One region of the Pantoea sp. X-Soil-MYKO-1785 genome, then DNA from elsewhere that is predicted to be linked to it. Evidence: predicted binding sites of a transcription regulator. Region 1 holds the regulator's gene; the other holds the start of a gene.

The links. Region 1 encodes PurR, which represses purine synthesis genes. Its sites were predicted from a motif close to CANGCAAACGTTTGCNTG; they were not measured.
Region 2: the regulator PurR is predicted to act here: its motif matches at 5,412-5,429, upstream of guaB (IMP dehydrogenase).

The regions. Positions count from the first base shown of each region.
Region 1 covers NZ_AP036000.1:1,791,455-1,806,235, forward strand. The annotation lists gene AC6I8D_RS08330 (MATE family efflux transporter) at 1-1,324, opposite strand, end outside; gene AC6I8D_RS08335 (riboflavin synthase subunit alpha) at 1,530-2,189, shown strand; gene cfa (cyclopropane fatty acyl phospholipid synthase) at 2,243-3,391, opposite strand; gene punC (purine nucleoside transporter PunC) at 3,704-4,906, opposite strand; gene punR (DNA-binding transcriptional activator PunR) at 5,013-5,918, shown strand; gene purR (HTH-type transcriptional repressor PurR) at 5,915-6,940, opposite strand; gene cydH (cytochrome bd-I oxidase subunit CydH) at 7,222-7,311, shown strand; gene AC6I8D_RS08365 (C40 family peptidase) at 7,370-8,155, opposite strand; gene AC6I8D_RS08370 (Grx4 family monothiol glutaredoxin) at 8,520-8,855, shown strand; gene rnt (ribonuclease T) at 8,901-9,566, opposite strand; gene gloA (lactoylglutathione lyase) at 9,686-10,093, opposite strand; gene AC6I8D_RS08385 (alkene reductase) at 10,209-11,306, opposite strand; gene AC6I8D_RS08390 (TetR/AcrR family transcriptional regulator) at 11,357-11,953, opposite strand; gene AC6I8D_RS08395 (DUF1289 domain-containing protein) at 12,130-12,369, shown strand; gene AC6I8D_RS08400 (aldo/keto reductase) at 12,438-13,334, shown strand; gene sodC (superoxide dismutase [Cu-Zn] SodC) at 13,419-13,937, shown strand; gene AC6I8D_RS08410 (hypothetical protein) at 14,069-14,536, shown strand; gene AC6I8D_RS08415 (FUSC family protein) at 14,537-14,781, opposite strand, start outside.
Region 2 covers NZ_AP036000.1:3,106,084-3,120,864, forward strand. The annotation lists gene AC6I8D_RS14755 (MFS transporter) at 1-1,425, opposite strand, end outside; gene guaA (glutamine-hydrolyzing GMP synthase) at 2,233-3,813, opposite strand; gene guaB (IMP dehydrogenase) at 3,886-5,352, opposite strand; gene xseA (exodeoxyribonuclease VII large subunit) at 5,521-6,894, shown strand; gene AC6I8D_RS14775 (M4 family metallopeptidase) at 7,020-8,033, shown strand; gene AC6I8D_RS14780 (protealysin inhibitor emfourin) at 8,030-8,362, shown strand; gene AC6I8D_RS14785 (glucose/quinate/shikimate family membrane-bound PQQ-dependent dehydrogenase) at 8,407-10,848, opposite strand; gene AC6I8D_RS14790 (zinc ribbon domain-containing protein) at 11,156-11,374, opposite strand; gene der (ribosome biogenesis GTPase Der) at 11,433-12,923, opposite strand; gene bamB (outer membrane protein assembly factor BamB) at 13,096-14,277, opposite strand; gene AC6I8D_RS14805 (YfgM family protein) at 14,297-14,781, opposite strand, start outside.

The sequences.
Region 1 (14,781 bases):
GCCTGATCCGCCAAATCATCATTACCGCCGCCGATGTCAGCCCGACAATGAAGCCGCACCAGAAGCCTGCCGGCCCCATTCGCGGCACCAGCCAGTCGGTCAGTGCCAGTAAATAGCCGGCCGGCAGGCCCAGCAGCCAGTAGGCGATAAAGGTGATAAAGAAGATCGAGCGGGTATCTTTATAGCCGCGCAAAATACCGCTGCCAATCACCTGGATCGAGTCAGAAAACTGATAGATGGCCGCCAGCAGCATCAACTGCGCCGCCAGCGTCACCACTTCCGGATTGTCGTTATACAGCAGGGCGATCTGATGCCGGAAGGTCACAGTAAACAGCGCGGTCAGCGCGGCCATGCTGATGCCGACGCCCTGGGCGGTCCAGGCGGCGACTTTGGCCTGCTCGGTTGACCCCTGACCCAGCCGATAGCCAACCCGGATGGTGGTGGCCACGCCCAGTGACAACGGCAGAACGAACATCAGTGAACTGAAGTTGAGCGCGATCTGATGACCGGCGACGTTAACAATACCCAGCGGCGACACCAGCAGTGCGACCACAGCAAACAGCGTGACCTCGAAGAATAGCGCCAGCGCCACCGGTAAGCCCAGCGTCATCAGACGGGTCAGAATCGGACGCGAAGGCGGTGACCAGCTGCTGGTCAGATGGATATCGCGCATGGTGCTCATCCGGCGGACCCAGAAGCGCATGCAGATGAACATCACCCAGTAGACCGAGGCCGTTGCCACGCCACAGCCCACGCCGCCCAGCGCCGGCATGCCGAAATGGCCATAAATAAAGATGTAGTTCAGCGGGATATTAACCATCAGACCGAGAAAGCCCAACACCATACCCGGCTTGGTTTTCGACAGGCCTTCGCACTGATTACGCAGCACCTGAAAAAACAGATAGCCCGGTGCGCCAAACAGCAGGGCATGCAGGTAGCCTTCTGCTTTCATCGCCAGCAGCGGATCGATGTCATGCATCGCCCGGATTAAGTAGCCGGCATGCCATAACAGCATCATGATCAACAGCGAAACAAACAGGGCCAGCCAGTAACCCTGGCGGATTTGCTCGGCGATGCGTTCGCGGCGGCCAGAGCCGTTGAGTTGCGCAACCGTGGGCGTCAATGCAAGCAGAAGACCATGACCAAACAGGATGGCCGGAAGCCAGATAGAGGTGCCGACAGCGACGGCGGCCATATCCGTGGCGCTGACGGCGCCGGCCATAATGGTATCCACAAATCCCATTGCGGTTTGAGCCACCTGAGCAAGGATGACCGGAATCGCAAGGGCAAGCAATTGACGCGCTTCTGTTAAATACTTCTGCACGTTAACACCTGAAAAGTTAAATGAAATAATGGCGGGGCAGGGAAGCCCCAGGAATTGCGTCAGCTAGTGTAACTGGCGATAGCGGATTCGCCAATCTTTGTCACTGCATGCGTTTTGCTACGCTGTAAGGCTACGCCGCCGGCTGAAAGCTAACAGCGGACGTGAGCTGTGATAAACTAGCGCAAACTTCGCAGAGGCAAAGACTATGTTTACCGGTATTGTGCAGGGCACCGCAGAAATAGTGTCCATTGATGAGAAAGAGCTGTTCCGTACTCACACCGTCAGGTTGCCGGAAGAATTATTGCCGGGGCTGGCACTGGGCGCATCGGTGGCACACAACGGCTGCTGCTTAACCGTGACGGCTATTGATGGCGATCGGGTCAGTTTTGATTTAATAAAAGAGACCCTGCGCGTCACCAACCTCGGCGATTTACGTCAGGGAGATGTGGTCAATATTGAACGCGCCGCAAAATTCAGCGATGAAATAGGCGGACACCTGATGTCTGGTCATATTATGACCACCGCTGAAATCTGCAAAATCATCCAGTCGGAACATAACCGCGAAGTCTGGTTTAAGATCCAGGATCCGACCCAGATGAAATATATCCTGCACAAAGGCTTCGTTGGTATCGACGGGATAAGCCTGACGGTCGGGGATGTAACCCGAACCAAATTCTGCGTCTATCTGATCCCGGAAACGCTGGAACGCACTACCTTAGGAACAAAAACCTTTGGCGACCGGGTTAATATCGAGATCGATCCGCATACCCAGGCAATTGTCGACACCGTTGAGCGGGTATTAGCGCAGCGTGATGCGGCGGCGGCGATGAATATGCTGACCGGGCAACCGACGGCAGAAAGCTAAAAAAGAAGGCGCATCAGCGCCTTTTTTATCGTTTATCCGCTCCCGCAGAGGTTTCAACGCGCCACGCGTAACCCGCCTTCCACGCCCCGACTGAACACCACCTGCCATAACTGAATGTCGCGAGCGCGAAACGCGCCGGCACAGGCGTTAAGGTAATAAGAGAACATGCGCTTAAAGCGTTCACCGTAGCTATCTGCTAATTGCGGCCAGGCCTGGATAAAGCGTTCATACCACGCCATCAGAGTGGTGTCGTAATCTGCGCCAAAGTTATGCCAGTCTTCCAGAATAAAATGCGGTTCGCTGGCGTCGGCAATATGGCGTACCGAAGGCAGACAGCCATTCGGGAAAATATATTTATCGATCCACGGATCCACATTCATATCGGTTTTAATCGCACCGATGGTGTGCAGCAGGAAAATACCGTCTGGCTTTAAATTACGATCGACGACATCAAAATAGGTGGCGTAATTTTTAGGACCGACATGCTCAAACATTCCGACCGACACAATGCGGTCAAACTGTTCATTCAAATCGCGATAGTCCTGTAATAGAATGGTGACGTCTAATCCTTCACAGCGCTGCTGCGCCAGTTTCTGCTGTTCAGCCGAAATGGTAACACCATGCACTTTAACGCCATAATGACGTGCGGCAAATTCTGCCAGTCCGCCCCAGCCGCAGCCAATATCCAGCAGCGACATGCCCGGCTCCAGTGCTAATTTGCGGCAAATCATATCCAGCTTCGCTTCCTGCGCGGCGGCGAGCGTGGTGGCTTCCTTCCAGTAGCCACAGGAGTACTGCATATAAGGATCAAGCATCAGAGAAAACAAATCGTTTCCTAAATCATAATGCTCTTTACCGACAATCCAGGCGCGTTTTTTCGACTGGAGGTTGGTTAAGCGCGCCGCGGCAATACGCAGCGTATCTTTAAAATGATGAGGAAGTTGCTGGTCCAGTTTATGTTTGAGTACGTGGTGGAAAAATATATCCAGCCGATCGCATTCCCACCAGCCGTCCATATAACTTTCGCCCAGACCCAGCGATCCCTCCTGCAGAACACGTTTAAAGAAGTCAGGATTTTTAACCTGAATATCCCAGCTTCGTGAACCATTAATTTCGATATCTGCTTTTTCCAGCAGTTCGTGAACGATGCGATACCAATGGTTTTCTTCGAGGCTCACTTCTTCTACATACGATGAACTCATAGCTTCTCCACCACCTGTCCAATCTTAACCTGAAAAAGAATAGTCAATTTCTTCAGGAATTGAGAAAAGTCACGGATGACTCTGTAAACCAGATATCTGGCGTGATACAGAGGATTGAAATGGTGCAAAAGGATCCGACGCATAAATCCTGACGTGCGCGCAGACATCCTCCCGGCGAGCCGGTTGCCAATCATTGTGTAATGTTATTATGTTGTTGATTTGATGCGGATTTATTGACCCGAATGAGTATATTCCCACGCGGGTCAATATTCAATGACTTATTGTTAGTGAGCTAACTAAAAAATCATTGCTTCAGTGATTATCCTGGCAGGCGGTAGAGGGGGTGGCAACATCAGATTGTGCGTTTGCAACACGCTGCATCACGAAGCCGAGCAGGGCGAGCAGGATAGTCAGCGCCATCATCAGGGTAGTGGTCAGCAGCGGCTGCGTCAGTCCGGCCGAGACGGCCAGGCTGGCGGCGAAGCATAATCCCAGTTGCAGAGTATTCTGCAATGCTGCCGCTTTACCGGTGGCGTCAGGGAAAGGCATCAGCGCAGCGGAAACCACGATCGGGTAGATGGCACCATTGGCCAGCGCCATGCCGCAGAACGGCAGCAGCAGGTTGACCAGCGTACTGTGGCCGGAAAGCGCAACCGCAAACAGCGCCAGAATGCTCAGGCTATAGATCGCCAGCAGCCACGGCAGCAACTGTGCGCCAGTAAAACGGTTGAGCAGGGCGCGGCAGCCGAAACCGCCAATCAGGAATGCAACCGTCTGTGGCAGATAGCTCAGACCGATGTCGGCGGGCGTCAGGCCCAGATCGGCCAGAATAAACGGCGAGCCGGTCAGCCAGGCAAAAAAGCTGGCGGAGCAGGCGGAGTAGATCAGCACGTTGCCGCTGTAGACCCGCGACTTCAGCAGGGTGAAAAAACCAGGCTGTGCGCCTTGTTCACCTTTGGCTTTACGGCTGCCCGGCAGGCGCAGGGTGGTAAGGATCAGCGCCACGGCAATCAGCGTCAGCACCAGGAAAATAGAACGCCAGTGAAAATGGCCGATCAGCCAGGCACCCAGCAACGGTGCCAGCGCCGGTGAGAGCGCCACCAGCGGCATAATGGTGGCGAACACTTTGTTGGCCCGCGCCGCCGGATAGCGATCGACTACCAGCGCCTGCCAGCTAACGGCTGCGGCACAGACGCCGATCGCCTGAACAAAGCGCAGCGCCAGCATCAGATAAATATCATTGACCCACAGCATACCGGCGCAGCCGACGGCAAACAGCGCCAGACCGGCCAGCAATACCGGCTTGCGGCCGATGCGGTCTGACAGTGGTCCCCAGAACAGCTGACCGCAGGCAAATCCCGCCAGGAACAGGCTCATACTGGCGCTGATCAGGCCGGGTGAGGTGTTAAAGGTTTGCTGCATCGCGCCAAAGGCGGGCAGGTACATATCGGTGGCTAAAAAGCCCAGCATGCTCAGCAGAGCGAGATACGGCATAAATCCTTTTGACGGTGACATCTGATTCTCATTTTGCAGGTTGAACGCGGCAGAGTGTAAAAGGTGCGTTTGCCGCTGTGAAACGCTAATATTTGCCGGTTGCTGTTAAAAAATTTGAAGGCAGATTATGTGGTCAGAATATGCTTTAGAGGTGGTGGATGCGGTGGCGCGCGGTGGCAGCTTCAGCGCCGCGGCGCAGGAGCTGCATCGGGTGCCGTCAGCTATCAGCTACACCGTGCGTCAGCTGGAAACGTGGCTGGCGGTACCGCTGTTTGAGCGCCAGCATCGCGAGGTGGTATTAACCCCCGCCGGCGAGCATTTTGTCCGGGAAGGGCGCAGCGTTATCAAAAAAATGCTCGCCACCCGCCGCCAGTGTCAGCAGCTGGCTAACGGCTGGCGTGGACAGCTGAGTATTGCGGTCGACTGCATCGTCAAGCCGCAGCGCACCCGGCAGTTAGTCAAGGATTTTTACCGCCATTTCCCCGACATGGAGTTGCACATCAGTTATGAAGTGTTTAACGGCGTCTGGGATGCGCTGGCCGATGATCGGGTTGAAGTGGCTATCGGTGCCACTCAGGCGATACCGGTCGGCGGACGCTTTGCCTTTCGCGACATGGGGACGCTCAACTGGCGTTGTGTGGTGGCGCACCACCATCCGCTGACCGGGGTGAGCCAGATTGACGACGACACCCTGCGCAGCTGGCCGTCGCTGGTGCTGGAAGATACCTCGCGCGCGCTGCCGCGCCGGATGACGTGGACGCTCGACAATCAGCGTCGGCTGGTGGTGCCGGAATGGCAGACCGGACTGGATTGCGTGCTGGAGGGATTGTGCGTGGCGATGGTGCCTGGGCATCTGGCGCGGCCATTACTGGACAGCGGAGCGCTGGTAGAATTAACGTTGCCGGTCGCGTTTCCGGACAGTCCCTGTTGCGTAAGCTGGGCGGAAGATCGCGCATCACCGGCAACGGGCTGGTTACTCAGCTATCTGGGTGATGCGCAAACGCTTAATCAGGAGTGGTTAAGCGAAGATTAACGGCGGTAGTCGCGGAACGGACCGTCAGCCACCGAACGGCGTTCAATCAGCGTTGGGTGTACTTCGATGGTCTGAGAAATCTCACGTTTACTGGTGATGCGATCCAGCAACATCTCCAGCGCTTTCTCACCCAGTTGCGCTTTTGGCTGATGCACCGTGGTCAGCGCAGGCGCAAAGTAGCGCGCGTTGCGCACATTGTCATAACCGATCACCGAAATGTCCTGCGGCACCCGCAATCCCATCTCATCGGCGGCGCAAATCGCGCCCATCGCCATGATATCGCCCCCGCAGAACACCGCAGTCGGACGCTGTTTCTGCGACAGGATCTGCTGCATCGCCTGATAGCCCGACTCCGGCTCGAAGTCGCCCTGCACGATCCATTCGGCACGCGGCTGAATGCCTGCTTCTTCCAGCGCCTTGAGGAAACCCGCGTGACGTCCGCCGCCGGTGTTGCGTTCCATCTGGCCGGGAATCGCGCCAATATCACGGTGACCGCGCTCAATCAGATAACGTCCGGCCAGGTAGCCGCCCTGAAAGGCATTATCCAGCACCGTGTCGGTGAAGTCAGCGCGTGATTCACCCCAGTCCATCACCACCATCGGGATATTGCGATTCTCTTCCAGCATCTTTAACAGATCGTCCGGATACTCAGAGCACATCACCAGCAGTCCATCGACGCGCTTCTGCGCCATCATGCTGAGATAGGCACGCTGCTTTTGCAGGTCGTTGTGCGCATTGCCCAGAATCAGGGTGTAGCCTTTATCGAAGCAGTGATTCTCCACCGCTTCAATAATTTCAGCAAAGTAGGGCGCTTCGCTGGAGGTTGCCAGCAGGCCCAGCGTTTTGGTGTGATTCACCTTCAGGCTGCGCGCCACCGCGCTCGGTGAATAGTGCAGTTCCTGAATCGCCTGCCAGACCGCGTTGCGCGTCTCTTCAGCGACAAAACGCGTTTTGTTGATGACGTGCGAAACGGTGGTCGTTGAGACGCCGGCGCGTTTTGCCACATCTTTAATTGTTGCCATTAAAATCGGACTCCAGGGCTTATCTAACGCAATGATAAGCATAATGTTAAACGTTTGCGTCTGCTCAGGGTTTTCCCCGCAATTATGCAGCTTTTCTGACCGGTAAACAGGCGTCTGGCGGGTAATGAGCGCCTGAAAAGGAGAGCAAACGGAACCGGGATTGCGCGCGTTGCGCAACAAAGGCAGGATTCTAACAAGGCTGAACGGATAAAACGAGATTTTTACCAGCCCCTATGGGAAAATGGCTTATCCCTACAAAATATGTGACTAAGGAGCGCTAAATGAGTACTGATTTGAAACTGGCCCTGATGACTACCGTCGGCTGTCTGCTGATGATCGTCGCCTTTAGCTTTACAGCGGTGCTGCACTAATGAAAAAGCCGGGCATCGCCCGGCTTTTCTCTGTTTGATTTTCGCGTAGCGAAGCCGCTTAACGAATGGTTTTCGGGGTCATTACCCGCCGCGCGCCGATGTAGTGGCGCTGCCAGTAATCTTCACCCAGCGCACTGATCTGAATATCTTTGCCGGTGCGAGGTGACTGAATAAATTTGCCGTTGCCGAGATAAACCCCAACGTGATCGGCGGTGCCGCGACCATTAATCCGGAAGAAGACTAAATCGCCTTTCTCCAGCGACTCGCGTTTTACCGGCGCGGCGTCGCGCAGGTGGTACATCTCATTGGCGGTACGCGGGATCTTAAACTTGACCAGATCTTTATAGGCGTACCAGACTAGGCCGCTGCAGTCGAAACCGGTGTGCGGTGAGGTGCCGCCCCACTGATAGGGTTTGCCCAGCTGGCCCATCAGCTTGGTCATCGCCGTCTCACGCGCTTTCTGGTAGCGCTGACGATGTGACTTGCTCATTTTAATGGTGCCGATGTCACTGCTGCTGGCGTCTGCGGTTTTGAGCGTACGCTGATGGCCGTAACGTTTTTTACTGGCGGTTTTGAGTGGAGTTTTGCTTTTCTTTGCGGAAAGATGGCTGGCGCTGAGTTCGCTTTTTTTCTGTTTTTTGAGTTTGAGCTTCTGGATCGGGCTGACGCGTGTTTTCTTCGCCGACGTTTTCAACGGGCGACGCTTGCGGCGCTCATCTTCGCGCGCACTCTTTTTCTCTGCTTTATGCGAACTGACATTCACCGGCGCCTGCGGGGAAGCAGAAGCGATGTTGAAGAACAGTTGCGCAAAGGCAAGGATGAAAAGCGTAATGATTAAACGCATAGTCCGGTTTTAGTTAAGTTGTCAGGGCCACTACGCACCACGACAAAGTTGGGAATAATCTGATCCAGGATCAGTGCCGAAGCCATTCTAGTCCAGTTCGCCTGAAAACCGTAACGCCTTTTTTTATTAATCTTTCGGACACGCACAGTTGTGTCGAAAATGAGCATTTTCAGCATCTTATATCTACAAAACTATTGCAAATTATTAATATGTTACCTGCGGTTAATAATCATGGGTTAACAGGGCCGAAAACAGGAGTTAACAAACATGGCGATTTAATCGGGCAACGGCCAAAATCTCGTTTTCAGTCCTGGGGCGAAGTCGCTACAATAAACAAACACGAAGTAATGAATTAAGGAAGGCAATTATGAGTACTGTAGAAAAAATTCAGCGCCAGATCGCAGAAAACCCGATCCTGCTGTACATGAAAGGTTCCCCGAAACTGCCAAGCTGCGGTTTCTCTGCGCAGGCGGTTCAGGCGCTGTCAGCCTGCGGTGAGCGTTTTGCTTACGTGGATATTCTGCAGAACCCAGACATTCGTGCAGAGCTGCCGAAATATGCCAACTGGCCAACCTTCCCGCAGCTGTGGATTGATGGCGAACTGGTCGGCGGATGTGACATCATCGTTGAGATGTTCCAGCGCGGTGAACTGCAGTCGCTGATTAAAGAGACCGCAGAGAAGTTTAAAGAAGCGGAATAAAACAAAAAGGCCGACATCGCGTCGGCCTTTTTCATTGCAGATCCCTCAGTCAGCGCTCGCGGCTGCTTCGCCTTCGGCGAAGGGCAGGGGCCAGCCACCCAGCCGTTTCCAGCGATTCACCAGTTCACAGAACAAAATAGCGGTCTGCTGGGTATCATACAGCGCCGAGTGAGCCTGGGTGCTGTCAAACGCCATGCCCGCGGCTTTACACGCCTTCGCCAGCACGGTCTGCCCCAGCACCAGTCCGCTCAGCGCCGCGGTATCAAAGGTGGCAAACGGGTGGAAAGGGTTGCGCTTCAGGCTGGCACGCTCGGCCGCCGCGTTCATGAAGTTCAGATCAAAGGTCGCATTATGCGCCACCATAATGGCGCGATTGCAGCCGGTATCCTTAATGCCTTTACGCACCATCTTGAAGATGGCGTGCAGCGCCTCATATTCACTCACTGCGCCGCGCAGCGGATTGCTGGGGTCGATACCGGTGAACGCCAGCGCTTCAGGATGCAGTAGCGACCCGACAAACGGTTCAACGTGAAAATGCAGCGTCTGGTCGAGATGGATCCAGCCCTCGTCATCCATTTTCAGCGTGGTAGCGGCGATCTCCAGCAGCGCGTCGGTCTGCGCGTTGAAGCCGGCGGTTTCGACGTCGATGACCACCGGATAGAAGCCACGGAAACGTTGATTGAGTGCATTGGGGGAATTCGATTCAGACATCAGGATCTCATTGCAGAAAAAGGGCAGCGCGCATTATGGCAAAAATCTGGCCCGGGTGCAGCAGATGAAGAGGAGCAGAAGAGGTCAGCCCACCCGACAGGGCAGGCTGAAGAGCAGGTTTAGTTGCCCAGGCCGTGACCGGCGTGTTTGTTCTCGATCAGTTCGATTTTGTAACCATCAGGATCTTCAACAAAGGCGATGATGGTTGAGCCACCTTTCACCGGACCCGCTTCACGGGTGACGTTGCCGCCATCGTTACGGATACGTTCGCAGGCGGCAGCAACGTCGTCGACGCCCAGCGCGATGTGACCGTAAGCGTTACCGAGGTCATATTTATCAACGCCCCAGTTGTAGGTCAGTTCGATCACTGCGCCTTCGCTCTCTTCGGTATAACCAACAAACGCCAGCGTATATTTATATTCGGTATTTTCACTCTGACGCAGCACGCGCATGCCCAGCACGCGGGTATAGAAGTCGATTGAGCGTTGCAGATCGCCAACGCGCAGCATGGTATGAAGTAAACGCATAAACATCCTCTTTGATAATCAAAACGCCATCGCCGGATGACACAAGCGCTAAGTATAGCGATCAAAATCGCCAATGAATAATGGCTGCCATCCTGCCGGATAGCAGCCCGCTCTCTTACAGCGTTGGGTAATCGATATAGCCTTCAGCACCGCCGCCGTAGAAGCTCTCCGGACGCTGCGGGTTGAGCGGCGCATCCTGCTGCAGGCGCTCCACCAGATCCGGGTTGGCGATGTAATCGCGACCAAACGCAACCGCATCGATCAGGCCACGCGCAATCAGGTCGTCCGCTTTCTCAACGGTGTAGGCACCCGCACCGATAATCGCCCCAGGGAACAGGTTACGGACTTTTTCACGGAACGCGTCGCTGTATGGCTTACCGCCGGCCCAGTCAGGCTCGGAGAGGTGCAGATAGGCGATATTGCGCTTCGCCAGTTCACCGATGTACCACAGCGCCGCTTCTTCTTCATCCGGACCGTTGTCCAGATTCTGGAAGCTGCCGATCGGTGATACGCGGATACCGATCCGGTCAGCTGACCAGTTAGCGATCACGGCATCAACCACTTCCAGCGCAAAACGGCCACGTTTTTCAATGCTGCCGCCATATTCGTCGGTACGCTGGTTAGAGCCCGGCGCGAGGAACTGATGGATCAGGTAACCGTGCGCCGAGTGCAGTTCCAGCAGGTCGAAATCGGCTTCACGGGCGTTGGCTGCCGCCTGGCCGAAATCGGCCACGATCTGCTGAATTTCTGCCACCGTCAGTTCACGTGGCAACGAGGTCTCTTCGCGATAAACGCTGCCGTCAGCGGCACGCAGCGAGGTGCGGGTGCCAGCGGCGATAGCGGAGGGTGCAACCGGAGCTTTACCGTCTGGCTGCACGCTGTTATGTGAGATGCGGCCGGTGTGCCACAGCTGCACGGCAGTGTGTCCGCCAGCCTGATGAACGCCTTCGTTAATCGCTTTCCACGCCGCAATCTGCGGTTGAGTATGCAAGCCGGGTGCGCCGGCATAGCCTTTCGCCTGGAAAGAGACCTGGGTGGCTTCGGTAATGATCAAACCGGCACTGGCGCGCTGGCGGTAATATTCGCCCATCATCGGGGTAGGAATATCGCCTGGCTCAATACTGCGCAGACGGGTCAACGGCGCCATAAAAACGCGGTTTGGCACGGTAATCGCGCCGACTTTCAGCGGACGAAACAGCTGGGTACTCGCCATATTAGCTCCTGATTAGTAGACCAGTCGTCTACAAATGCTGTTTTTAAAAATCAGTGGATTTTTAGCCACTGTTCGATGGTACTTAATGCGAGTCGCAGCGGCTGCGGCTCACGGGAAATCTTGCTCTGTAAACTGGCTCCCAGCCACAGCAGTGACAGCAACTCGGCCATCTGTTCCGGCGGATGCGGTAACGACAGCGACTCCTGCTGCGCAGCGGCGCTCAGCGTGCGGGCATAGAGGGCAGTAATTTTTGCCGCACCCTGTTGCAGCGCGTCGCGCATCGGTTCAGAGAGATCGCAAACCTCAGCGGAAACCTTCACGCCGAGACAACCCACGATGTGCCCCTGCTGAGTGAACAGCTGTTCTGCCGCCCGGAAATGATTAAGCAGACGCTCGCGCGGGGTACCGTCTGGCTGATTAAGCTGCAACTCAACATCCTGCAGGAAACGCGCAAAATAGCGCTCCAGCAACGCCACGCCAAAGGTCTCTTTGGAACGGAAGTAATAGTAGAAAGAGCCCTTCGGCACTTCCGCCTGGGTCAGCAGTTCGCTGAGTCCCATGCCGGTAAAACCGCGTTGCAGACAGATCTGCTCACCAATGCGGAGCAGGTGTTCGCGGGTTTCATTGCGTTGTTGCGTCTTGTTCATGGCCCTCAGGTTAGTAGACCAGTCGGTCTAATGCAATGGCAGTCGATTCCGTTTGGCACAGAGTGTTCAGTATATTGGGGGTTGGCAGAGAAATCAGATGAACTTATGCTTATTTGTTGCACAAACCGGCTAAGATCTCTTCAATAGATTGTTCACTCTCTCAATCCGGAGTCGCGGTGGCCGAGCAGCTTGAATTTTTCCCGGTTCCCAGTCCCTGTCGTGGCATTTGCCAGAGCGATGCCCGCGGCTATTGTCTGGGATGTTTACGCAGCCGTGATGAGCGGTTCAACTGGTTGCGCTTTAGTGATGCGCAAAAGCGTGAGGTGTTGCGTCTCTGTTATCAGCGTCGCCTGCGCCTGCAGCGGCAACAGAATAAAGAGGAGCCGCTTGATCCACATCAGCCGAGCTTGTTCTGACGGTCTCTCGCTTTCCGTTATACTCTCTGACACATTCATTGCAGCCATCGTGCCACAGGGAGATCGTTATGTTACAACCGCAAGCCATCGCGTCGCAGGGTCCGGATTTTTCACCGTTGATTATGGGGTACTGGCGGCTGATGGAGTGGGGCATGTCGCCGCAACAGCGGGTGGCGTTTATTGAGCACCATCTCAGCCTCGGTATTACCACCGTCGACCATGCGGATATCTACGGTGATTATCAGTGCGAAGCGGCATTTGGCGAGGCGCTGAAGCTGGCTCCGGGCCTGCGCGAGCGGCTCCAGATCGTCACCAAATGCGGCATTGCCACCCGCGCCCGTCCTGAACATCAGATCGGCCATTACAACACCGGTAAAGCGCATATCCTGCAGAGTGCTGAAAATTCACTGCGTCATTTTGGAACCGATCGCCTCGACCTGCTGCTGATTCACCGTCCTGATCCGCTGATGGATGCCGATGAAGTCGCCGAAGCCTTTATCGCCCTGCACCAGAGCGGAAAAGTGCTGCACGTCGGCGTGTCCAACTTCACCCCGGCGCAGTTCGCGCTGCTGCAGTCACGCCTGCCGTTTTCGCTGGTCACGAACCAGCTGGAGATCTCGCCGGTACAACAAAATCTGCTGCTGGATGGCACGCTGGATCAGTGCCAGCAGTTGCGTTTCCGGCCGATGGCCTGGTCCTGTCTTGGCGGTGGCCGCCTGTTTAACGATCCCCATTATCAGCCGCTGCGTGACGAGCTGGAGATTATCCGCCAGGAAACCGGCGCCAGCAGCCTCGAACAGGTGGTGTATGCGTGGATCATGATGCTGCCGAGCAAACCGCTGCCAATTATTGGTTCCGGTAAAACGGCACGCGTCAGTGAAGCGGCCGCCGCGGTTAACTTATCGCTGACGCGTCAGCAATGGTTCCGCATCCGCAAGGCGGCGTTAGGCTTTGATGTGCCCTGAAGCGTAAAACTGCGTCAATCTTCGGCAGAATAGCGCAACCGGTACCAGGCTTATGCCATACCCTGGTACCTCAAAGGAGTCACAATGAAAATCAAAGCAGTTGCGCTATCAGCCCTTCTTGCCTGCGGTGCGGCCTCGGCGGCCAGTGAGCAGGTTACCCTCCATCAGGTTACGGCGGAGGGGATTGGCAAATCGCTCGGCAGTGTGACGATTGAAGAGACGCAGTATGGTTTGCAGTTCACCCCGGATCTGAAAGGGCTTCAGCCCGGCATCCACGGTTTTCATGTGCATGCGAAGGGCAGTTGTGAGCCGGGTGAATCGCAGGGGAAAGTGGTGGCTGCCGGTGCGGCAGGAGGGCACTTTGATCCGGCTAACAGCGGCAAACATCTGGGTCCCTATGCCGACGGGCATGCCGGCGATCTGCCCGCGCTGTATATCGATGATAAAGGCAGCGCCAGCTACCCGGTACTGGCACCGCGCCTCAAATCGCTGAGAGAAATTAAGGGCAAAGCGTTGATGGTGCATGTCGGCGGCGATAACCATGCCGATCATCCCCAACCGCTGGGCGGCGGCGGCGCACGCTTTGCCTGCGGTGTTATCTGAGTTTCGGGGCGGCGATCGCTTGCCGCCCGCTTTTCTTCCTGCCCGTTTATGAATTGTTGTACCATCCCGCCGATTTCCCCCCTATGATATTGATTCAGGTAAGAAAGCGCGATGGGTCAAGGAGCAGGAGTATGAAATACAAGGGCGCATTACTGCTGTGCTTACTGCTGGTGGGATGCGATAAACCCAACGATACACAGTTGGTGACGGAAACCGGGCGTGAGCTACAGCGCACGATTGATACCAGCCCGATGCGCAGCACCTGTGAAAATATCGCTAAAGGGCGTGAATGGCTGAGCCGCAATACGGTGCGCAAACTGGAAGCGAAGGGTTGTGAGCAGGTGTTCCGCAGCGCCACCGAAACCAATTTCATTGAAACCACTATTTTCCGACGCACCATGACGATGGTGTGCGGCAGCATTCAGGGCAAAAGTTTTACCGGCACAGAACTGACCCGCCGGTTTATCTTCTCGCCGGATGAAAAAGCGCTGGTGATCGAACCGATGACCGAGGTGGATAAAACCCGCTTTGAGGGCCATAAAACGCTGCAGCAGCTACAGGATGACTTTAACCGGCAGCAGCAGCAATATTGCCAGTAGTCAGCCGGGTACCGCCTGTTGCAACTGGGCCAGCGAACAGCGTAGCCGCCAGATAATACCGGCCAGTTCACTGGCCTCATTACTGCCCAGCGCCAGCAATGTGGCGATCATCCTCTCCAGCTCCGTCAGAATCTGGTCCAGCGAACTGTGCTGCACGCCACGGCTGCTGATAATCCGCTGTAGATTCTGCAGGCTGCTGTCGCGCACCTCCATCAGCGTGGCGGAATCTGCCCGCCACTGCCGCA
Region 2 (14,781 bases), 1.3 Mb from region 1:
ATCAAGCTGACGATTGATGTCTGTGACATGTTTGTCTGAGATGGGATAAACCTGAATGATGATCATTGAAACGGCAGCTAACATTATGGGGACCCAAATCGCTGTAATAATTATTCCATCGATAGCATTTGCACTTTGCTGAGCCCCTTTTTCGTTAAAACCATAAGCTGCCAGTAACCAAAGTGGAATCGCGCCACCCAGGGTAAAACCGATTTTAAAAAACAGTCCCATAATGGCATTGATAATGGCGGCGTTTCGTTTTCCTGTTTTTAATTCGCCATATGCAACAACTTCAGGGACTAGCGCCCACATAAAGCCGGTCGCTGAACTTAATCCCCACTGCTTAATGAATGTTGAGATATAAGCCAGCCAAAGTGCATCATGCATTGCTTCGCGTGACCAGACGTACGTCAGTAGTTCACCGACAATAAACATGCCGAGGAACAGATGGAAGAAACCTTTTTTGCCAAAAATTTTCTTCAGTCTGGGCCAGAAAACAGGGAAGACAATACCGGGAATTGAGGCGACCAGGCCGATAGCACCCATCCACTCTGAGTGGCCAACAACATATTGGTTGAAAAAGCCATTTACGGTATTCATGAAAAACATGAAGGTAAAGGCCAGCATAAAAAACAGTCCGAGGATAACCAGCGGCCGATTATGTCTGAGTTCATGGAACAAATCTGTTGCTTTTACGTTGGCGGTTTGTTCTGCCGTCGCAACAACACGTTCTTTAGTAAATTTATAACAGATGAAAAGAGCCACTGCGCCGATCAGCATATAGATTGAGTAAACCCCAAACCACGCGTAGCTAGCTGAGGGATCGGTATAGTTGCCCATATTGAGTTCAAGGCCAAAGAAACCGGTATCTTTCAGGCTTCGATCTTTCGGCGAAGCCATTTGTACAAACATTGGGAATAGCGTATAGACCAGAAGATTGGCACTATTAGCCAGCATCATACGTGTGCTGGTCAGTTTATCAATAGATTCAGGATCTCTGGTTAGGGAAGCGTTAAGTGAACCATACGGAATATTCACTACGGAATAAACCAAATCCAGGGCTAAATAAACCACAAATGCAAAAGGGACAGAACCCTGGATAGCGGGAATGGGAGCAAAAAGTAGAGCAGAAAGAATAACCAGCGGAACCCCTGCTCTTAAAAGCCAGGGACGATATTTGCCGGCAAGTGAGCTTCTTTTATCAACGTAAGTCCCGACCATCGGGTCCCATAACACGTTAACAATAAGGACAAAAAGAAATATAAATCCGGCTGTGGCTGTACTGATTGTATTTACAGTCAACATGTGAAGCGCCAGAAAGCCACCTATGGTACCGAACACCAGGTTTTGCGCAAAGTCGCCCATTCCATAACCAATACGCTCTCCGCGGGTTAATTTATGATATTCATCATGCCGGCTTTGCATTATGTTATTGCTCATTCTGGTCCGATCTCCGGTTCTTTTGTATGGGTGGAACACTTTCTGACACAACTAACCCTGGAGAATCTATTACGTTTTTGAACTAATTAATTATGTTTTTTTATTAATGTGATCATCAAAACAAAAGTCATTTAGCGGTGCAGAAGGGTTGTCTGACCACGCATTGACGATATTTCAAGCAAATCAACTACCATACTAAATAGACAATTATTTAGCTTTACCTAATCTCTGTGATAAAGCAAAATCAATATCTAAGCGTAATTTTGCGGCATAGCTCACACTTGATAATTATCTCAATACAAGAGTGAAATAACGTAATTGAGCCACCAGCGATGAAAACAGAGGATAGGTAACAACCCTTTATTTAGCGCATTCTTAATTACGGAGTTCTTTATGCAAACTCAGGCGACGCCTACCCTTGTTTCTATGCCAAATGATAAGTCAGCGCCAAAAGCCGGTTTAACGTAGCGCGACTCATTAGTCGTATCGGAATCGTAGTGCGAAGGAAGGATATAATCCGTGCTACCGGCAAAGGTTTTTGTGAGCAATCACCCGGCTGGCTGAAAAGAAAAATTTAATAAGGTCATTACGGTCATTACGGTCATTACGGTCATTACGGTCATTACGGTCATTAACGTTAGAGCGTTGCTCCTGAATGTCATTGAAAAAACCGTGCTTCCCGTTGCTAACCGCTGCCAGAAAGTGCCAGACACAAAAACAAAAAAGCCCGCAGTTACGCGGGCTTAGAGGGGCTTTACTGCTTAACCGTGCCGGCTGTTGCCAGACGCGAAATCATTCCCACTCGATGGTCGCCGGTGGCTTGCCGCTGATGTCATACACCACGCGGGAGATGCCGTTGACTTCATTGATGATGCGGTTAGAGACGCGGCCGAGGAATTCATACGGCAGGTGCGCCCAGTGTGCAGTCATGAAGTCAATGGTTTCCACTGCACGCAGTGAAACCACCCAGTCATATTTGCGGCCATCGCCCATCACACCGACCGAACGTACCGGCAGGAAGACGGTGAAGGCCTGGCTGACCTTGTTGTAAAGATCGGCTTTGTGCAGTTCTTCAATGAAGATCGCATCGGCACGGCGCAGCAGGTCGCAATATTCTTTCTTCACTTCGCCCAGCACGCGCACGCCCAGACCTGGGCCCGGGAACGGATGGCGATAAAGCATATCGTACGGCAGGCCCAGCTCCAGACCGATCTTGCGCACTTCATCTTTGAACAGCTCTTTCAGCGGCTCAACCAGTCCCATCTTCATCTCTTTCGGCAGGCCACCGACGTTATGATGCGATTTGATGACGTGCGCTTTACCGGTGGCAGAGGCGGCTGATTCAATCACGTCCGGATAGATAGTGCCCTGTGCCAGCCACTTAACGTCCTGCAGTTTCAGCGCTTCTTCGTCAAAGACTTCCACAAAGACGCGACCGATGGTTTTACGCTTAGCTTCTGGTTCATCAATACCCGCCAGTGCATCCAGGAAGCGCATCTCAGCCGGCACATGGATGATGTTGAGACCAAAGTGGTCGCCAAACATATCCATCACCTGTTGCGCTTCGTTCAGGCGCAGCAGACCGTTATCCACGAATACGCAGGTCAGACGATCGCCGATGGCGCGGTGCAGCAGCATCGCGGTCACAGAGGAGTCAACGCCGCCGGACAGGCCAAGGATGACCTTGTCATTGCCGACCTGCTCACGCAGGCGCTCAACCGCATCTTCAATGATCTTAGCCGGCGTCCACAGTGCTTCACATTCACAGATATCGATAATGAAACGCTCAAGCATCCGCAGCCCCTGACGGGTATGGGTTACTTCCGGGTGGAACTGCACGCCGTAGAAACGCTTCTCTTCGTTGGCCATGATGGCGAACGGACAGGTTTCGGTGCTGGCAACGGTGACGAAGTCAGCCGGAATGGCGGTCACTTTGTCACCGTGGCTCATCCAGACATCCAGCAGCGGTTTACCGGCGGCGCTGATCGCGTCTTCAATACCGCGTACCAGCGCGCTTGGGGTGGTCACTTCAACCTGCGCATAACCGAACTCACGCTCGCTGGAACCGGAGACTTTACCGCCCAACTGCATCGCCATGGTCTGCATGCCGTAGCAGACGCCCAGCACCGGTACACCAGCGCTGAAGACATATTCAGGCGCACGCGGGCTGTTCAGCTCGGTGGTGCTTTCCGGACCGCCAGAGAGGATGATGCCGCTCGGATTGAACTGGCGAATCTGCTCTTCGGTCACGTCCCATGCCCAGAGTTCACAGTAGACACCCAGTTCGCGCACGCGACGTGCCACCAGCTGAGTATATTGAGAGCCGAAATCGAGAATCAGAATGCGATGCTTATGGATATTTTCCGTCGTCATTGAGGGGTTTCCAGAACGGTGACTTGATAAATAAAAGCGCCCGGCTGAAGCCGGGCGGGAAATCTTACGGGATTACGATCCCATGCGGTAGTTCGGTGACTCTTTGGTAATGGTCACATCGTGGACATGGCTTTCGTTGATGCCGGCACCGCTGATGCGGACAAATTCCGCTTTGGTGCGCAGGTCATCAATGGTTGGGCAGCCGGTCAGGCCCATACAGGAGCGCAGTCCGCCCATCTGCTGGTGTACGATCTCTTTCAGGCGGCCTTTATAGGCCACGCGGCCTTCGATGCCTTCCGGCACCAGTTTGTCGGCGGCGTTATCAGTCTGGAAGTAACGATCAGATGAGCCTTTCGACATCGCGCCCAGTGAACCCATGCCGCGATAAGATTTGAACGAACGGCCCTGATAGAGTTCGATTTCGCCCGGCGATTCTTCGGTTCCGGCCAGCATAGAACCGACCATCACGCAGGATGCACCCGCAGCAATTGCTTTAGCGATGTCGCCAGAGAAGCGGATACCGCCATCGGCGATGACCGGAATACCGGTGCCTTCCAGTGCAGCTACCGCATCAGAAACGGCGGTAATCTGCGGCACGCCGACGCCGGTGACGATACGGGTAGTACAGATGGAGCCCGGGCCGATACCGACTTTCACGGCGCTGACGCCCGCGTCTACCAGCGCCAGTGCGCCAGCACCGGTCGCCACGTTGCCGCCGACGATTTCAAGGTCAGGATATTTGGCGCGGGTTTCACGAATACGTGACAGCACGCCTTCGGAATGGCCGTGCGAGGAGTCAATCAGCAGCACGTCAACACCAGCCGCAACCAGCGCATCGATACGCTCTTCGTTACCGGCGCCGGCACCTACGGCGGCACCGACACGCAGACGGCCCTGCGCATCTTTACAGGCGTTAGGTTTACGTTCGGCTTTCTGGAAATCTTTTACGGTGATCATGCCCAGCAGATGGAAGCTGTCATCCACCACCAGCGCTTTTTCAACGCGCTTTTCGTGCATTTTGTGCAGCACTACGTCGCGCGCTTCACCCTCTTTCACCGTCACCAGACGATCTTTCGGGGTCATCACCGCAGATACCGGCTGTGAGAGGTCAGTAACAAAGCGAACGTCACGACCGGTAATGATACCGACCAGTTCGTTGTCGCGGTTTACTACCGGGTAACCGGCAAAACCGTTACGCTCGGTTAGCGCTTTCACGTCGGCCAGCGGTGTGGTTGGCAGCACGGTTTGTGGCTCAGTCACCACGCCGCTTTCATGTTTCTTCACCTTGCGCACTTCGTCCGCCTGGCGTTCAATTGACATGTTTTTGTGAATGAAGCCAAGACCACCTTCCTGCGCCAGCGCAATCGCCAGACCCGCTTCGGTCACGGTGTCCATTGCAGCGGAGAGCATCGGAATATTTAAACGGATGTTTTTGGTCAGCTGAGTGCTGAGATCGGCCGTATTCGGCAGGACGGTGGAGTGTGCAGGAACGAGCAAAACGTCGTCGAAAGTGAGTGCTTCTTTAGCGATTCTTAACATGGCAATACTCCACCTCGGGTGAATGAGAATAGATAAAATATTGCCGCGGCATTATACAGGCCGTAACCGATTGCCTCCAGCATTATTTCAGAAAAACGCTTGATCCGCGCTATCAGCCCTGTAGTATCGATGAATTAACCTACTGATTTGGAATTTGATCTTCGTCACATGTCGCTGCCACCCGTCGCCAATATTTTTACCGTCAGCCGTCTTAACACCACAGTGCGTCAGCTGCTGGAAAAGGAGATGGGCCTGGTCTGGCTGAGCGCCGAGATCTCCAACTTCACCCAACCCGCTTCCGGTCACTGGTACTTCACCCTGAAGGATGACGGTGCCCAGGTGCGCTGCGCCATGTTCCGCAACAGCAACCGTCGCGTCACCTTTCGTCCGCAGCATGGTCAGCAGGTGCTGGTTCGCGCCAACATCACGCTGTATGAGCCGCGCGGCGACTATCAGCTGATTATCGAAAGTATGCATCCGGCCGGTGAAGGACTGCTGCAGCAGCAGTTTGAACTGCTGAAAGCGCGGCTGGCGACCGAAGGCCTGTTCGAACCGCAGCATAAGCAACCGCTACCCGATCCGGCGCGCCAGGTGGGGGTGATCACCTCATCAACCGGCGCGGCGCTGCACGATGTGCTGCGGGTGCTGCATCGCCGCGATCCCTCCTTGCCGGTAGTGATCTATCCCACGCCGGTTCAGGGCGTTGATGCGCCTGCCGCAATCGTCCGGGCGATTGAGATCGCTAACCTGCGCAATGAGTGCGACGTATTGATTGTCGGCCGTGGCGGCGGCTCACTGGAAGATTTGTGGAGCTTTAACGACGAACGGGTCGCGCGGGCGATTTTTGCCAGCCGTATTCCGATAGTCAGCGCCGTCGGCCATGAAACTGACGTCACGATTGCCGATTTTGTGGCAGATTTGCGCGCGCCTACGCCCTCGGCCGCCGCCGAGATCGTCAGCCGTAATCAGCTTGAGCTGCTGCGTCAGCTGCAGTCGCAGCAACAGCGGCTGGAGATGGCGATGGACTACTATCTGGCGCGCCAGCAGCGGCTCTACAGCCGGCTGGAGCACCGTCTGCAACAGCAGCATCCTCAGTTACGACTCGCCCGCCAGCAGACCGCCCTGTTCCGCCTGCAGCAGCGACTGACTGACGCGATGGAAACCGGCTTGCGCCACGCCAGCCGGCAGCAGGATCGCCTGACGCACCGGCTGACGGCACAGCAGCCGCAGCAGCGTCTGTTTGAAGCGCAGAAGCAGCTGCAAAGCTGGCACTATCGTCTGCAGCAGAGTATGCAGAAACAGCTAAGTGCCAATAAGCAGCAGTTCGGCCAGCGGGTGGCGCAGCTGGAAGGCGTCAGTCCGTTAGCGACCCTGGCGCGCGGCTTCAGCGTCACCACCGATACCGCAGGTCAGGTAGTGAAAAAAACCCAGCAGCTGCAGAATGGCGATCTGCTGCGCACCCGTCTGGATGATGGCTGGGTTGAGAGCCAGGTGACCCAGCTGTTGCCGGAGAAAAAGCGTCGCCGCAAAGCCGCTTCCTGATCGCCCTGCTGGTTTCAGACCGGCAGCTCACCGGGTATGGTGTTGCCGGTTAAGGCATCGACGAGGTGTATCTTTACTGACCGGTCTATACTTTTTGGCACATCCCTGTTGCCAAGGAGTTTCATATGGCCTTTAGCGTTATTCCTCCCTATATCCTCCGCAAAATTATCGCGCACGGCTCCGGCCACCAGCAGGAACAGGCGCGACGCACCCTGACTCATGTACAGCATCTGATGGCTGAACACTGGCAAAAGCCGACCGTGGCGAAAACGGCAGCGGGCGGCCATGTGGATCGCGAAATTTATGATGCGCAAAATCAGCAAACCCTGCCCGGTAAGCTGATTCGTCAGGAAGGCCAGCCGGAAACCGGCGATGTCGCCGCTGGCGAAGCCTGGGATTATCTCGGCACCACCTATGACTTTTTCTGGCAGGCCTATCAGCGCAACTCGCTGGATAACCAGGGACTGAAACTGCTCGGGACGGTCCACTACGGCGATAAATACCAGAACGCCTTCTGGAACGGTCAGCAGATGGTATTCGGTGATGGTGACGGCGAGATTTTTAATCGTTTTACCATTGCGATCGACGTGGTGGCGCACGAACTGACGCACGGCGTGACCGAGAATGAAGCCGGTCTGATCTACTTTGAGCAGGCGGGTGCGCTGAACGAGTCACTCTCCGATGTGTTTGGCTCGCTGGTCAAACAGTTCAGTAAAAAACAGAGTGCCGATCAGGCTGACTGGATCATCGGTGAAGGTCTGCTGGCCAGCGGTATCAATGGCAAAGGGCTGCGGTCGATGTCTGCCCCCGGCACCGCCTATGACGACCCGATGCTGGGCAAAGATCCGCAGCCGGCGCACATGGATAATTACGTTCAGACCCGCGAAGATAACGGCGGCGTGCACCTCAACTCCGGTATTCCTAACCGCGCCTTCTATCTGGCGGCGAAAGCGCTGGGCGGCTATGCGTGGGAACTGGCGGGTCACGCCTGGTATGACACCCTGTGCGATGACGAACTGCCGCAGGATGCCGATTTTAAAACCTTTGCCCGCGTTACCGTTCAGCATGGCGAAAAACGCTTTAACCGCTCCGTTGCCAGCGCGATTGAGCAGGCGTGGAAAGAGGTCGGTGTGCTATGAGTGATCTGCCCGAACTCACCGATGACGCCATCATCATCGTGGCGCGTGAAGGAGGCCTCGCTTTTATGCCGGGCCTGCGTGCTGAACGCCGTTTTTCGCTGGGTGAACTGCCGCCGCCGGAAAAGCAGCGGGTCTGTCGTGCGCTTGAGCAGGCGATGCCGCTGGGCGAACCGGAAGAGAAAGCACCTGAGGTGGGACGTGGCGATCAACGCTATTTTCGCATTCAGATTCAGTATGCGACCCACCGCGAGGTCGGCACCATTGTGCTGTTGATTCCGGAACAGGTGGCGCCGCCAGAATTGCAGGCGCTGTGGCGTGATGGTGAATAAGCAAAAAAAAGGGCCGACAATGTCGGCCCTTTTCACTGGTGAACTTACTTGCTGTCTGGCAGCGCGTAAGCAATAACGTAATCACCGCGGTCTGGTGACTGACGCGCACCACCAGCGGAGATGAGGATGTACTGTTTGCCGGTTTTCGGCGAAACGTAGCTCATCGGGCCGCCCTGGCTGCCAACCGGCAGACGTGCTTTCCATACTTCTTTACCGGTTGAAGCATCAAAGGCGCGCAGGTAGTAATCCTGAGTACCGGCGATGAACACCAGGCCACCCTGGGTTGCCAGCGTACCGCCCAGCGTTGGCATACCAACCGGCATTTTCATGCGCATTTTGATGCCGAAAGGTCCGGTATCCTGCACGGTTCCGACCGGCACCTGCCAGACGATTTTCTGAGTTTTCATGTCAATCGCCGACAGCGTACCAAACGGTGGCTTCTGGCAAGGAATGCCCAGCGGCGACATAAAGCGGTTTTTGTTTACCGCATACGGTGTGCCTTTCAGCGGCACCGCGCCCATACCGGTATTGATCGCTTCACCGCCGTTGCTGCCACGTGAAATCTTATTGGTGTCAGCCGGGATCATCTGTACCCACAGGCCAAGACGCATGTCATTGACGAACAGCAGATGATTGTTCGGATCGGTCGACATGCTGCCCCAGTTCATCCCGCCCAGCGAACCCGGGAAGCTCAGCGACTTATCGGTGTCCGGTACGGTGAACAGGCCATTATAACGCATCGATTTGAAGCCAATACGGCAGGCCAGCTGATCAAACGGCGTAGCACCCCACATGTCAGACTCTTTCAGCGTCTGGTTGCCAATCTGCGGCATACCGGTCGAATGAGGCTGGGTTTTGGTGTACTGCTCGTTCGGGATATGTCCCTGCGGCATCGGCAGCTCTTCGACTTTGGTCAGTGGCTTGCCGGTCATGCGATCGAGCACGAAGATCATGCCGGTTTTACCGCCAATCACCACCGCTGGTTTAGTGGTGCCATCCTTCAGCGGGAAATCGATCAGGCTTGGCTGCATCGGCAGGTCGAAGTCCCACAGATCGTTATGTACGGTCTGATAAACCCACTTCTCTTTACCGGTGGTGGCATCCAGTGCCAGCACGGATGCGCCATATTTGTGATCCAGTTCGGTACGGTTCGCACCCCACAGATCGACAGATGAGCTGCCCATCGGGATAAACACGGTGTTCATCGCCGGATCGTAGGACATCGGTGCCCACGAGTTCGGTGTACTGCGGGCGTACTCTTTGCCCGGCATTAACACCGCATTCGGATCGACATTACCCGGGTCAAACGCCCAGCGCATCTGACCGGTGACGACGTCAAAACCACGCAATACACCACCCGGCATATCGGTCTGGACGTTGTCAGCAACCCGGCCGCCCACTACCACGGTGGTGCCTGCCAGCGTCGGGGCCGACGTCAGCTGATACTGCGGATCGGGCGCCTGGCCGAGACCGGCTTTCAGGTCAACGATACCGTGATTACCAAAGCTCTCACAGAACTCACCGTTGTCAGCGTTGATGGCAATCAGACGTGCATCGATGGTGTTCATCAGGATGCGGCGCTGACAGCTGTCACCGGCTGGCAGCGTGACGGCCGGAACCGGCGTCGAGCCTGGCTGAGTGGGCTGCTGCAGCGGTTTAGTGGCATCGAAATAAGCCAGACCACGGCAGCGCGGCCAGACTTCCGCCTGGGCATTGATTTCGCGTTTCCAGATCTGCTTACCGCTGTCTGCTTCGACCGCAATAACATTGTTGTGCGGGGTGCAGAGATAGAGGGTATTGCCGACCTGTAATGGGGTTTGCTGATCTTCCGCGCCGTTGCCGGTTGGGCTGTCCGGGATATCGCCGGTCCGGAAGGTCCAGGCGACCTGCAGATCTTTCACGTTATCACGAGTGATTTGATCCAGCGCCACAAAGCGGCTGCCCTGCGGGGTGTTGCCATAGTTATCCCAGTCTTTCTGCTGTTTCGCTTTATCCACCGGAATCAGCGGCAGCTCTTCGCCGGAAAACGCAACGGTAGGATGAGGCTGAAACATCTGTACGAAAGTCACTACCATGCCGACTGCCAGCAGCGCAGAAAGCCCATAAGCGGGCTTAGCCAGCGAGCTTTTGCCTTCACGCTTACGCAGCGCAGGCCAGAGCAGGAAGGCGACGATCATCAGGCCGGTAGGCACCATCAGGCGCGAAACCAGCGGCCAGAACTCGATGCCAGCATCAAACAGCGACCAGATCAGGGTGCCGACAAACATCAGCAGGAACAGTACCACCGCCGATGATTTGCGACGGAAGAACTGAATTGCTGATAAAACGGTAACGATACCGGCAATCAGGAAGTACCAACTGCCGCCGAGGGCAACCAGTTTGCCGCCGCCTATCGCGAAGAACAGGCCGGTAGCCAGTAGCACCAGCCCGAGCAGCACGGATACTATTCCCAGCCCCTTAGCGGAGCGGGACGATGTTTCAGCCATAACACTAACTCTCCTGAATAAACAGAGCGTCCACGCCGGTTGCCGCCTGAACTGCGCAACCTTGTCAAAGGGACATGCGGAGTGCCGCACTGTTTCAAATCAAATATAAACAGACCCGCGTCCATGGAGAGATCCGGACCGGAAAAGACCTGGTGTGGCTGGCCCATCCCCACGACGCGGCAGGATTGTACCACCTGGTACATTACAGAGTGAACATCTATAACCCGGTTGTTACGCTGCAATAGCATTTTTGCTACAAACAATTGTAGTGAATGCCGGGGGCATCCGCCGGATTGCTGCCGCGTAGTTAGCGCTGTGGCTGAAATTCGACCCGCTTTTTCGAGATCAGGCCGTGTCCATGGTGACAAAAGTAGTTCACTGCGCCACAGGCAGAAAGCCGTTCCAGCGGCTGATGGCAATCCGGGCAGCACGCCTGCGCCGGCGTGTGTGCGCCACAACCGCGACAGATAAATTCGCCGTCGCTGAGCTGCAGCGGCTGCTGACAGTTTTCACAGATGATGGTCATGATTAGCCTCTTGCTCACTATCAGGACAAAAAAAGAGGGCCTTCCGGCCCTCTTTCGCTTAACGCTTATTTTTCTTCATATGCGCCATCAGACGCTTACGCTTACGCTGCTGGGTTGGCGTCAGCAGGTTGCGCTTACCTTCGTACGGGTTCTCACCCTCTTTGAACTGGATACGAATCGGCGTTCCCATGACGTTCAGTGATTTACGGAAGTAGTTCATCAGGTAGCGTTTGTATGAGTCCGGCAGGTCTTTAACCTGGTTACCGTGGATCACCACGATCGGCGGGTTATAGCCTCCGGCATGCGCATACTTCAGCTTAACGCGACGACCGCGAACCAATGGTGGCTGATGATCTTCGGCCGCCATGTTCATGATACGGGTCAGCATTGAGGTGTTCACACGTTTGGTTGAACAGTCATAGGCTTCGGTGACCGATTCAAACAGGTTGCCGACACCACTGCCGTGCAGCGCAGAGATAAAGTGGATGCGGGCGAAATCGATAAAGCCCAGACGGTAGTCCAGCGTCTCTTTCACTTCATCACGGATTTCCTGCGACAGGCCATCCCACTTGTTGACCACAATAACCAGCGAGCGGCCGCTGTTGAGGATGAAGCCCAGCAGTGAAAGATCCTGATCGGAAATACCGGCACGCGCATCGATCACCAGCATCACGACGTTGGCATCTTCAATCGCCTGCAGCGTTTTGATCACCGAGAATCTCTCTACGGTGTCAGAAATTTTGGCACGCTTGCGCACACCTGCGGTGTCGATCAGCACATACTCGCGTCCATCACGTTCCATCGGAATATAGATGCTGTCGCGGGTGGTGCCCGGCATGTCGTAGACCACCACGCGATCTTCGCCGAGAATACGGTTAGTAAGCGTTGACTTACCTACGTTAGGACGACCGACAATCGCCAGCTTGATTGGCAAACCGGTCGGGTCGAAGTTTTCTTCTTCCTCTGCGGCTTCCTGCTCAGCAGTCTGTTCGGCGTCAAGCGCATTCCAGTAAGCCTGGTTCTCTTCTTCTTCAGTGAGTTCGACCGGCTCAACCTTGTCGATCCACGGCAGCAGGGCCGTTTCGATCAGGCTGGTAACACCACGACCATGCGACGCCGCAATGGCATGGATCTCGCCGAGGCCCAGGGAATAGAAATCCACTACTGCCTGATCGGGATCGAGTCCGTCGGTTTTATTCGCCACCAGGAAAGTGGCTTTCTGACGTGAGCGCAGGTGTTTCGCGATTTGCTGATCGGCGGCCATCATTCCGGCGCGTGCATCGACCATAAACAGCACCACATCCGCTTCTTCAATCGCCAGTAGTGACTGCTCGGCCATCCGCGTTTCAACACCCTCTTCGGTGCCGTCGATACCACCGGTATCGATAACAATAAATTCGCGCCCTTCCACTTCGGCGCGACCATATTTGCGATCGCGAGTCAGTCCAGGAAAATCCGCTACCAGCGCATCACGAGTGCGGGTTAAACGGTTAAATAGCGTAGATTTTCCCACATTGGGACGCCCAACCAGCGCGACCACAGGTACCATAACAATGCCTCAATAAATAATTAATCGCCCGAATGGCGTGATTATAACGGCTCTGGCCGTTAAGTTCAGGCTGAAGGCGCAAAGAATACCATGCCTGACTAAAAACGAAACGGCCCCTGATTAAATCAGGAGCCGTCAGAACGGAGGATTTCACCTGCCAGACGTTTACCCGTTAGCGGGTAATCGCATAAACCTCGCCATCTTTCGACTGGATCAGCAGCTTATCGCTGGCGACCACCGGTTCGGTCTGGAAGCCGGAGCTGTCCAGTTTCTGCTGCGCGACGAAGCGACCATCGGTGGTGTTAAGCCAGTGCAGGTAGCCTTCGCTATCGCCGACCACCAGGTAGCCGTTGTAGAGCACCGGTGAAGTCAGATTACGGTGCAGCAGATCGCTCTGGCGCCAGATTGCCACGCCACCATCGGCATTAAGCGCAATCACCCGATCATCCTGATCGACCAGATAGATGCGGCCGGCATCAACAATCAGATCTTTTACGCCGCCGATTTCGCGTTTCCACAAAATCTGGCCGGAACGCAGATCCAGCGCCGTCAAATCGCCGTTATAGGCCAGTGCGTAAACCACACCGTTGACGATAACCGGCGTAGTATCGACGTCATTCAGACGATCGATCTCGGTCGCGCCGCTGACCTGAGAAATACGTTGCTGCCAGATCAGTTGTCCCTGATTCAGGATAACCGCACTGACGCGGCCATTGTCGCCACCGACGATGGCTCCGCCAAACGCGACCGCTGGCGCAGATTCGCCACGCAGTGACAACGCGGGCATATCCAGGTTGACGCTCCACTTGATAGCGCCGCTGCTCTGATCCAGCCCCTGCAACATACCGTTGCTGGTGTGTACCAGTACCAGGCCGTCGCTGACCACCGGACGAGAGAGTGCTTCACCCGCCACTTTGGTCTGCCACGCCAGGCTGCCATCGCTGCTGTTCAGCGCATAAATCTGACCGCGCTCGCTGCCGACATAGAGACGATCGCCGTCCGCTGTCAGGCCGCCTGACAACAGCGCTGAGCGATTTTTCGAGAAGAAGCCGGTTTTCTCAGAGAGATCGACCTTCCATTTTTCTTTACCGTCGGCGGCGTCCAGCGCTTTTACGATACCGAAACGATCGGCCGCAAATACGGTGGTGTCCTGCCAGGCGGGATGCAGGTTGGAGTAAAAATCACCGACGCCATCTCCCACCGAGGTGCTCCACACTTCCTGTGGCGTGAACTGATTTTCCACCTGGGGCAGCGGGGCCATTTTTACTACATCTTCTTCGCCGCTAAACAGCGAACAACCGCTGAGCAAAGTGACTGAAATCAGCCCCGGCAGCAGGTATTTACGTAATTCCATGCGCTCTCTCTTGACTGGCTTAGCTTAAGTTATTCATCTTCATCTGCATCATTTGCTTCAATGCCGGAGAGGCGTCAGATTCAACCCCTTTGCTCCATGCATCGCGCGCGCCCTGCTTGTCGCCTTTGCTCAGCAGCGCTTCACCACGGATATCGGCCACAATGGCTGTCCAGCCATCACCCTTCACAGCGTCAAGGGTTTTAAGCGCCGCATCAGCATGATTCTGTTGCAGTTGAATGCGTGCCAGACGCAGGTTAATCACCGCCTGCAGGTTGGCATCTTTGGTATCTTTCAGGCCGTTTTGCAGCAGCGTCGCGGCTTTGTCCAGCTGGTTGGTGTCAACATACTGTTTTGCCAGATCCATCGCCGCCAGCGCACCGTAGGTGTTGCTGTTTTCATTGGCAAAGGTGTTCACCGCTTCCAGCGTTTCTGGCTTGCCCGCCTGCATGGCGCTGGTGAGCTGTTGATACTGCGCCGATACTGATTTCGCCGTATCTTCCTGAT